Kineosporia sp. NBRC 101731: one gene and its partner. The protein of the gene in region 1 interacts with the protein of each later gene in a pairwise test. Links are inferred from orthologs where the notes say so. Each region holds a gene or a part of one and is shown in the gene's direction. Other genes may lie near its edges.

What was found.
Region 2: the proteins of rplA (region 1) and thrS interact in binary tests that used the Escherichia coli proteins (3 or more experiments, as listed by UniProt). The link is inferred for Kineosporia sp. NBRC 101731 from one-to-one orthologs.

The regions. Positions count from the first base shown.
Region 1 is NZ_BSTC01000001.1:1,160,432-1,165,392, forward strand. The notes cover bases 1,029-3,786. They hold rplA (50S ribosomal protein L1), read left to right. Parts: upstream 1,029-1,931; coding sequence 1,932-2,642; downstream 2,643-3,786. Other genes in these bases: nusG (transcription termination/antitermination protein NusG), read left to right, coding at 1,029-1,370; rplK (50S ribosomal protein L11), read left to right, coding at 1,406-1,843; QSK05_RS05115 (PP2C family protein-serine/threonine phosphatase), read left to right, coding at 2,906-3,786. Also shown: preprotein translocase subunit SecE, read left to right, coding at 221-442; more of nusG, read left to right, coding at 555-1,028; more of QSK05_RS05115, read left to right, coding at 3,787-4,102; QSK05_RS05120 (ATP-binding protein), read left to right, coding at 4,116-4,961. UniProt on the Escherichia coli protein: One of the primary rRNA binding proteins, it binds very close to the 3'-end of the 23S rRNA. Forms part of the L1 stalk. It is often not seen in high-resolution crystal structures, but can be seen in cryo_EM and 3D reconstruction models.
Region 2 is NZ_BSTC01000006.1:288,248-293,425, reverse strand. The notes cover bases 1,332-4,306. They hold thrS (threonine--tRNA ligase), read left to right. Parts: upstream 1,332-1,813; coding sequence 1,814-3,799; downstream 3,800-4,306. Other genes in these bases: QSK05_RS19145 (alpha-amylase family protein), read left to right, coding at 3,895-4,306; QSK05_RS19155 (diguanylate cyclase), read right to left, coding at 1,332-1,647. Also shown: more of QSK05_RS19155, read right to left, coding at 1-1,331; more of QSK05_RS19145, read left to right, coding at 4,307-5,178. UniProt on the Escherichia coli protein: Catalyzes the attachment of threonine to tRNA(Thr) in a two-step reaction: L-threonine is first activated by ATP to form Thr-AMP and then transferred to the acceptor end of tRNA(Thr). The rate-limiting step is amino acid activation in the presence of tRNA.

The DNA.
Region 1 (4,961 bases):
TGGTAGCGCACCGGTCTCCAAAACCGGCGGTTGTGGGTTCGAGTCCCTCCTGCCCTGCGGGATGTGTTCGTGGCAACAGGATGTGCCACGAGGCCGACAAGGGCCCGTATCGACAGGTTCGATGCGGGCCGCGACCACGGGCCGACCTAGATCCACGCCTCGGCGCTGGCTCGGGCGGACCCGGGCCTGACAACGGGGCCTAGACAACCAGGTGAGGACCGTGAGCAGCACGTCATCGACGAAGAAGCGCAGGGGCGGGCCGTTGCTCTTCCTGCGGCAGGTCGTGGCCGAGCTGCGGAAGGTTGTCCGGCCGACCCGGAACGAACTGATCACCTACACGTCTGTAGTGCTGGTCTTCGTCATGGCCGTGATGCTGTACGTGTCGGCGCTGGACTTCGGCTTCGGCAAGTTCGTGCTCTGGGCGTTCGGCGGCGGCAGCTAAGTCGCCTCCAGGCCGGCTCCCGTAGAGGATCGCAAGATCGAACGTGAGCGTTGAGAGCGGGCCTGACCTGAACGTGACCAGGCCGAAGGTACGAAGGGAAGCAGGACAAAGCGTGTCCGAGAACACCTCGCAAGTCACCGAGGAGAAGATCGACCTCGCCGCCAAGGCAGCTGAGGCCGATTCCGACGCCGCCGCCACCGATGAGGTGGCGGACGCCCTCGAGCAGGACGAGCTCACCTCGGCCGACGAAGCTGACGAGACCGACCGGTCGGACGAGGCCGATGAGACCGACGAGACCCCGACCGCCGGTGCGGACGACGAGCCCGCTGTCGACCCGGTCGAGGAGTTCAAGGCCGGTCTGCGCCGCGCCCCGGGCGACTGGTACGTGATCCACTCTTACGCGGGTTACGAGAACCGGGTCAAGGCCAACCTCGAGAACCGCACCACGAGCCTCAACATGGAGGATTACATCTTCCAGGTCGAGGTCCCGATGGAAGACGTCACCGAGATCAAGAACGGTCAGCGCAAGCAGGTCCGCCGGGTGCGCATTCCCGGTTACGTCCTGGTGCGCATGGACCTCACCGACGAGTCCTGGGGCGCCGTCCGGCACACCCCGGGCGTCACCGGTTTCGTCGGGCACACGCACCAGCCGGTGCCGTTGAGCCTGAACGAGGTGTTCTCGATGCTCGCCCCGGCCCTGGAGCCGACGGAGAACGCGGGCACCAGCAAGAGCTCCGGCAAGTCTGAGGTGAAGGTCGTCGACTTCGAGGTCGGCGAGACCGTCACCGTGATGGAAGGGCCGTTCGAGACCCTGCCGGCCACCATCTCCGAGATCAACGCCGACGCCCAGAAGCTCAAGGTGCTGGTCTCGATCTTCGGTCGGGAGACTCCGGTCGAACTGTCGTTCGCCGACGTCTCCAAGATCTGATCGCACCTAAACACCCGGAAAAAAGGAACAGCGTCATGCCCCCCAAGAAGAAGGCCAAGGTCTCAGCTCTGATCAAGCTGCAGATCAATGCTGGCCAGGCCACTCCCGCCCCGCCGATCGGCCCTGCGCTCGGTCAGCACGGCGTGAACATCATGGAGTTCTGCAAGGCGTACAACGCCAAGACCGAAGGCCAGCGCGGCAGCGTGGTGCCGGTGGAGATCACGGTCTACGAAGACCGTTCCTTCACCTTCATCACCAAGACCCCGCCGGCCTCCGAGCTGATCAAGAAGGCTGCGGGCGTTCCCAAGGGCTCCGGCGAGCCCCACAAGACCAAGGTCGGCACGCTCACCGCCGCCCAGATCCGGGAGATCGCCCAGACCAAGCTCGAGGATCTGAACGCCGCCGATCTGGACAACGCGTCCCGGATCATCGCCGGCACCGCCCGCTCGATGGGCATCACGGTCCAGGGCTGAGTCCCTCCCCGTACTGAACTTTTTTCACAGCACCGCGTGGCAGGGCCCAGCGCGGCCCGTCGACCACAACCTCTCCAGGAGGAGAACCATGAAGCGCAGCAAGTCCTACCGCGCAGCGGCGGAGAAGATCGACAGCTCCGAGCTGTACTCCCCGCTTGACGCGGTCAAGCTGGCCAAGGAGACGTCGAACACCAAGTACGACGCCACCGTCGAGGTCGCATTCCGCCTGGGTGTCGACCCGCGTAAGGCCGACCAGATGGTCCGCGGCACCGTGAACCTGCCGAACGGCACCGGCAAGACCGTCCGGGTGCTGGTCTTCGCCACCGGTGACCGTGCCGCGCAGGCCGAGGCCGCGGGCGCCGACATCGTCGGCTCCGACGACCTGATCACGAAGATCCAGGGCGGCTTCCTCGACTTCGACGCCGTCGTCGCCACTCCCGACCTGATGGGCAAGGTCGGGCGTCTGGGTAAGGTGCTGGGCCCGCGTGGCCTGATGCCGAACCCGAAGACCGGCACGGTGACGATGGATGTCGCCAAGGCGGTCGAGGAGATCAAGGGCGGAAAGATCGAGTTCCGCACCGACAAGCACGCCAACCTGCACTTCATCATCGGGAAGACCTCGTTCACCGAGACCCAGCTGGTGCAGAACTACGCGGCCGCGATCGACGAGGTCATGCGCCTCAAGCCGTCCGCCGCGAAGGGTCGCTACTTGAAGAAGGCGACCATGACCACCACCATGGGCCCGGGCATCCCGGTCGACCCGACCCAGGTGCGTGTGCTGGTCGAAGACCAGGCCTGAGCCTGTTCCGCACCGGCACGAACCCGGGCGCCTGACGCCCGGGGCGACCACCTGATGAACGGCCCCGTTCGCACTGTGCGAGCGGGGCCGTTCTCATGATCACTAAAGCGCATCATCGCCGTCTGGCAGGGGCAATTTCTACTGATCCGCAAGGTAGGGTTAATGGGCGCGGCGCCAAACGGGGTACCCCGTATGTGGTGAGGGTCCAGCAGCCGGGCCCCAGCGCCGTTTGCTGTGCACAAAAAGTGTGGGGCGGAGGCCCGGTGTACGAAACTGAACGACTGGAAGAACCGGCGGCACGCTCGGAGAGCAGGCTGCTGCTCGTCGAGGACGACGACGGTGACGCGCTGATCGTCGAGGATCTCCTGGACCTTGCCGGCAGCGACTTCGAGATCGTTCGCGCCCGCAGTCTCAAGCAGGCCCGCGACCTCCTGCGTCGCAACCGCTTCGGCTGCGTCCTGCTCGACCTCGGCCTGCCCGACGGGCAGGGCCTCGACGTCGTGCACGCCTTGCTCGACGAGGCCTCCGACGTCGCGGTCATCTGTTTCACCGGCCTGGACGACGAGCGCTCGGGGGCCGCCGCGGTCGCCGCCGGCGCTCAGGACTACCTGGTCAAGGGCCAGGTCGACGGTGAGCTGCTGAGCCGGGCGATCCGTTATGCGATGGAGCGCCGCCGGGCCGAGGAGCAGTCCCGTCAGCTCTACGCCAGCGAGGTGCGGGCCGGGGAGTACGCCCGTCTGGAACGTGGCCTGCTGCCGCTCACCCAGACCCGCGACCCCGCCCTCGGCGTCACCGCCCGCTACCGCCCACAGGCCGGTGACCTGCTCGGAGCCGACTTCTACGACGTGGTCGAGGCTCCCGACGGCCGGGTCTTCGTGCTGATCGGCGGCGTCGCCGGGCACGGACCGGAAGAGGCCGCGCTCGGGGTCAGCCTGCGGGTCGCCTGGCGGGCCCTGGTGATGGCCGGGGTGGACCCGAACCGTCTGCTGCCGGTGCTGGAAGACGTGCTGATCCGTGAGCGGCGCTCGGACGAGATCTTCGTGCAGGCCACGCTCTGCGTGATCGACGCCGACCGGCTCACCGCGCACCTGTGGCTCGCCGCCCACCTGCCGCCGGTCCTGCTCGACCCGGTGCCCACGCCGCTGCCGGGTGACCCGGCCAGCCTGGCGCTCGGCCTGCTCCCGCCCGGTGCCTGGCGGGGCCGCAAGATCACCCTGCCCACCCGGTGGCGGCTGCTCTTCTACACCGACGGTCTGGTCGAGGGCTCTCGCGGCCACGGTATGCCGCACGAACTGGGTGTGCCCGGTCTGCTCGACCTGGCCCGGTCCAGCCGCGTGATCAGTGACGACGGTGCCGACGTGGTGGACGACCTGCTCGATCGGGTGCAGGGTGCGCACGGGGGAGAGCTACCCGACGATGTCGCGGTGATCGCCGTGCAGTGGCCCCGAGAATTCCAGTGACGAGAGACTTTCAGTGACACAGACGCAGTCCGTGGCCGGCGACACCCTGTGGGAGCGGATCCGGCAGCCCCGGGTCTGGGGTGTCCACGGCCGCATCGCCGCCGCCCTGGTCGTGGTGGTGGCGCTACTCACCGGGGTGGTCACCGCGGCTGTGGTGACCCTGCTGGAGACCCGGCAGGTGCAGCGTGAGGTGGTCCGGGACTATTACGACGGGCTGCGTTCGTCGCAGAACTACTTCATCGCGATGCTCGACTCGGAGACCGCGATCCGCGGTTACGCGCTGACCCACGACAAGTCCGCGCTGGACCCGCTGAACGACTCGGGCCAGCCCTGGGACCATCCGGTCTCCGGCAACCTGGACACGGTGCTGCCCGACACCAGCGTGGTGCCGAAGATGCAGGAGGCCGAGAAGGCCGCCCAGGTCTGGTACTACGAGTGGGCCGCCCCGACGATCCAGTCGCTCGAGGACGGCGCGGACCTCACCGAGGCCGACTTCACCGAAGGGCGTCAGCTCTTCGACGTCTTCCGGGCCCGCTACACCGAGGCCATCAATATCCTGCGCCCGGAGCGGGAGAAGGCCGCCGACCATCTGGGCGAGGTGACCAACCTGGGCTTCGCCATCGGCGTGCTCAGCGCGATCATCTGCCTGGTCGCCGGCGTGGTGCTGTGGATCCTGATGCGGCGCTGGGTGAGCCGGCCGGTGGCGTTCCTGGCCGGTGAGGCCCGGATCGTGGCCAACGGTGAGCTGAGCCATCAGGTCATCGGCATCGGCCCTCCGGAGTTCGTGCAGCTGGGTGCCGATGTCGAGATGATGCGCCACCGGCTGATCAGCGAGGTCGAGAAGGCCGAACAGGCCCGG
Region 2 (5,178 bases), on another replicon or contig:
CGGTACGGCCGCGGCCAGCACGGTGGCCGTCCGGGCGATCAGGTCGTCGCCGCCGGTGAGTCCCAGCTCGTCGTTGACCACGTGGAAGTTGTCCAGGTCGACCATCAGCACGCCGAGCCCGGCCTCCTGGTCGCGCAGGCGGGCGATCTCGGAGTTCAGCCGCTCCCGCAGGGCCAGGCGGTTGGCCAGGCCGGTCAGCGGGTCGGTCCGGGTCTGACGCCGGAGCCACTGCTCGTGCGCCTGTGCCGCGGTGACGTCGCGCATCTGCACCAGGGCGTGCGCGGGCCTGCCCTCCTCGTCGCGGGTCAGGGTGACGACCAGCTGGATGTAGAGGTGGCCGGTGCCGACGGGCATCCGGGCCAGGTGCTCGATCGTGTCACCGGGAAAGGTGCCCGCCGGCTCGGCGACCAGAAGGTCGAGATCCTCCAGCAGCGCGCGGCGGTCGGCCACGTCGTCCGGGTGATCGGGACGCGGTCCCTCCTCGCCCGCCCGCACCGAACCCGGGGGTCGTGCCGGACCGGCCAGGACGTCCTCGATCGGGAGACCCACCAGGCCCGGACCCGACGGCCCGGACGTGCCCGGACGGCCGGTCAGCGTGCCCGCAGCGGGGTTGGCGCGCACGATGCGCCCGTTGTCGGCGCCGGTGACCGCGATCACGACGATCCCGTCGGAGGCGTGCCGGAAGGCCGCCCCGAGCAGCTCCTCGGCCGCCCGGCGGGCATGGTCGGCGGTCTGCGCGGCGGTCACGTCCCGGGCGAAGACGTGCCGGCCGGGCTCGTGCCGGGAGGCCCACATCTGCAGCTCGACGATCTTCTCGGTGCCGTCCTGGCAGAGCAGCGGGCCGCACCGGTGGATGACAGTTCCCTGCTGCACCTCGTTCAGCTCGTCCTGCACCGCCGGCCGGTTGCGTTCGGGTACCAGCAGGTCGAGCGCGCTCGTCCCCAGCACCTCGGCCCGGGACCAGCCGAAGGTGCGCTCCGCCGCGGTGTTCCAGAAGGTGATCCGGCCCTCGCGGTCACAGGAGTAGTAGGGGTCGAAGGAGGTCTCGACGATCTCCCGGGCGTTGCGCGACTGCCGGGCCAGCTGCTCGGTGGCGTGCCGGGCCCGCTCCAGGGCGTCGCCCATCTGGAAGATGCCGATCGCGTGGTCGGCCAGCACGCGCAGCATCTTCAGCTGGTCCTGCGTGAATGTCTGGGGCTGCTCGTCCCAGGCACAGAGCGTGCCGACGATGTGCCCGGTCAGGGTGCGCATCGGCACCGAGGCGTAGAACCCGATCCGGCCGAGCGTGCCGTCGATGACCGGGCTGTCGGCCAGGATCGGCACGGTCGCGGTGTCCGGGGCCACGAGCTCCTGACCGCTGCGCACCACCAGGTCGCAGGGAATGTCCTCGCGGGGAAACCGGCCCGGCTCGCCACCCACGGTGGCGATCGCGTGCAGCCACTCCTCGTCCACGATGTTGATCGTGGCGTTGGGTACCTGGCACAGCTGCGCGGCCAGGGCCACCACCTGCTCGATGCCCTGGCTGACGGGCCGCTCCAGCAGCCCCAGCGCGCGCACCGCCTCGATCCGTGCCTGCTCCTGGCGGTCCACCTCGGTGATACCGCCGAAATAGGCTTCCTGTGCCTCGTCCAGCTCCTGCGTCGCCACAGGCTCGCTATCGGCGCATCCGTGCCCCGGCCTGAGCCCGTCCCGAGCTCGTCCGGAGCTCGTAACGGGGGACACGGGCGAATCCCGGACGCGAAGGCTCACCGGCGCTCGATAGCATCGGGACGGCCACTCGTACGGGTGCCCACCGAACTAATGAGGAGTCACTGTGTCAGCCCAGGTCACCGTGTCCGTATCCGGTTCCCCGCGGGAGGTTGCCGCGGGGACCACGGCCGCGGACCTGTTCGCCGACGACCGCGCCGTCATTGTCGCGCGTGTCGACGGCGAGCTGCGCGACCTCACCCACGAGCTCACCGGGGGCGAGGAGGTCGAGCCCGTCACCGCCGCCGACCCCGAGGGCCTGGCCGTGCTGCGGCACTCCACCGCCCACGTGCTCGCGCAGGCCGTGCAGGCCACCTTCAAAGACGCCAAGCTCGGCATCGGCCCGCCGATCAAAGACGGCTTCTACTACGACTTCGACGTCGAGACCCCGTTCACCCCGGACGACCTGAAGGCCCTCGACAAGGCGATGCAGCGCCTGATCAAGGACGGCCAGACCTTCCGGCGCCGCGTCGTCACCGACGACGAGGCCCGCGCCGAGCTGGCCGACGAGCCGTACAAGCTCGAGCTGATCGGTCTCAAGGGCGGTTCGGTCGAGGACGCCGCCGAGGGTGCCTCCGCCGAGGTCGGCGGCGGCGAGCTGACCATCTACGACAACCTCAACCGCAAGGGTGAGGTTGCCTGGAAGGACCTCTGCCGCGGTCCGCACGTGCCGACCACCAAGATGATCGGCAACGGTTTCCAGCTGATGCGCAGCGCCGCCGCGTACTGGCGGGGCAGCGAGAAGAACCCTCAGCTGCAGCGCATCTACGGCACCGCGTGGGCCACCAAGGACGAGCTGAAGGCCTACCTGGACCGGCTCGCCGAGGCCGAGCGCCGCGATCACCGCAAGCTCGGCACCGAGCTCGACCTGTTCAGCTTCCCGGACGAGATCGGTTCCGGCCTGGTGGTTTTCCACCCCAAGGGCGGCGTGATCAAGCGGGTGATGGAAGACTACGTGCGTAACCGGCACATCGAGGAGGGCTTCTCCTACGTCGGCACGCCGCACATCTCCAAGGGCCAGCTCTTCGAGACCTCCGGGCACCTGCCGTACTACGCGGACACCATGTTCCCGCCGATGGACCTCGAGAACAGCCAGTACTACCTCAAGGCCATGAACTGCCCGATGCACAACCTGATCTTCAGGTCACGTGGGCGTTCCTACCGTGAGCTGCCGCTGCGCCTGTTCGAGTTCGGCTCGGTCTACCGCTACGAGAAGTCCGGTGTGGTGCACGGTCTCACCCGCGTGCGGGGCCTGACCCAGGACGACTCACACAGCTACGTGACCCCCGAGCAGGCCCCGGACGAGATCCGCCACCTGCTGAAGTTCGTCACCGGGCTGCTGCGCGACTTCGGGCTCGACGACTACTACCTCGAGCTGTCCACCCGCTCCGACGACCCGGCGAAGAAAGACAAGTTCGTCGGCTCGGACGAGGACTGGGAGAAGGCCACCCAGGTGCTGCGCACCGTGGCCGAGGAGTCCGGCGCGCAGCTGGTGCCCGACCCGGGCGGCGCCGCGTTCTACGGCCCGAAGATCTCCGTGCAGGCCAAGGACGCCATCGGCCGCACCTGGCAGATGTCGACCATCCAGTACGACTTCAACCAGCCCAAGGGCTTCGGCCTGGAGTTCGCCGCCGCCGACGGCACCCGGCAGCAGCCGGTGATGATCCACTCGGCCAAGTTCGGTTCGCTGGAGCGGTTCTTCGGTGTCCTGGTCGAGCACTACGCCGGTGCGTTCCCCCCGTGGCTCGCCCCGGTGCAGGCCGTCGGCATCCCGGTCACCGACGACCACGTGCCCTACCTGAACGACGTCGCCGCGAAGCTGCGCACGGCCGGCGTGCGGGTGGAGGTCGACGACTCGGACGACCGTATGCCCAAGAAGATCCGCACCCACACCAAGCAGAAGGTGCCCTTCATGCTGATCGTGGGCGACGACGACGTGGCCAAGGGCGCCGTGTCGTTCCGCTTCCGTGACGGCTCGCAGGACAACGGCGTGCCGATCGACGACGCGATCGAGCGGATCACCGAGGCGATCAAGACCCGCGCCCAGGTCTGACCTTCCGCACAGGTCTGAGTCTCCGCACCCACAGACGGCGCCGACGCTTCCGAGGGAGCCCGGCGCCGTTCGCGTTTCTACGAGGAAGAGGCCCGATGTCCGTCTGGTCGGATCACGTCATCTGGTGGCAGCTCCATCCGCTCTCCTTCACCGGGGCGCCGGCGACGGCCCCGGAATCGACCTCCGAAGAGCCGGTGCCGCGGCTCGCCCGGCTGCACCACTGGCTGGGATACGTCATCGAGCTCGGCGCCAACGGCCTGCTGCTCGGGCCCGTCTTCGCCAGCCAGACCCATGGCTACGACACGGTCGACCACTTCCGCCTCGATCCCCGCCTCGGTGACGGGAGCACCTGGGACGCCCTGGTGGAGGACTGCCGGGAGCACGGCGTGATGCTGTTGCTGGACGGTGTGTTCAACCACGTCGGGCGCGACTTCCCGCAGTTTCGGGACGTGCTCGAGAAGGGCGCGGACTCGGAGTACACCGGCTGGTTCCACGTCGACTTCAGCGCCTCCGGGGAACTCACCTACCGTGACTTCGAGGGCCACGGCGGGCTGGTCGCGCTCAACCACGAGAGTCCGGCGGTGCGGCAGTACACCATCGACGCGATGCGGTACTGGCTCGACCGCGGCGCGAACGGCTGGCGGCTGGACGCGGCCTACGCGGTGCCGTCGGCGTTCTGGCACGACGTGATCGGCGAGGTCCGTTCCACCCATCCCGACGCCTGGTTCCTCGGCGAGGTCATCCACGGCGACTACCCGGCGCTGGTGGCCGACGGCGGGCTGGACTCGCTGACCCAGTACGAGCTGTGGAAGTCGGTCTGGAGCAGCCTCAACGACACCAACCTGTGGGAACTGGCCTGGACCCTCGACCGGCACAACACCTTCAGCTCGGCCTTCGTGCCGCAGACCTTCCTGGGCAACCACGACGTCACCCGTCTGGCCAGCCGCCTCGACGACCCCCGGCACCTGGGCCACGCCCTGGCCGTACTGTTCACGGTCGCCGGGGTGCCGAGTGTGTACGCCGGGGACGAGCAGGCGTTCCGGGGCGTCAAGTACGAGCGGGTGGACGGCGACGCCGAGATCCGCCCGGAATTCCCCGAGAACCCGGACGAGCTGTCGGATCTCGGCCGGCCCATCTACCGCCTGCACCAGGACCTGATCGGCCTGCGCCGGCGGCACCCCTGGCTGACCCACGGCATCTCCAGCCAGGTGCACCTGGCCAACGAGGTCTTTGCCTACCGGGTGACGAATCCCGAGGGCGGACCGGGACTGGCCGTGCTGCTGAACATCTCGGACCAGCCGTACGGCTTCGACCTCGGCGGGCCGCTCACGCGACTGCTGGGCAGTTCCCCCGACGAACCCGGCACCCAGGTCGAGGCG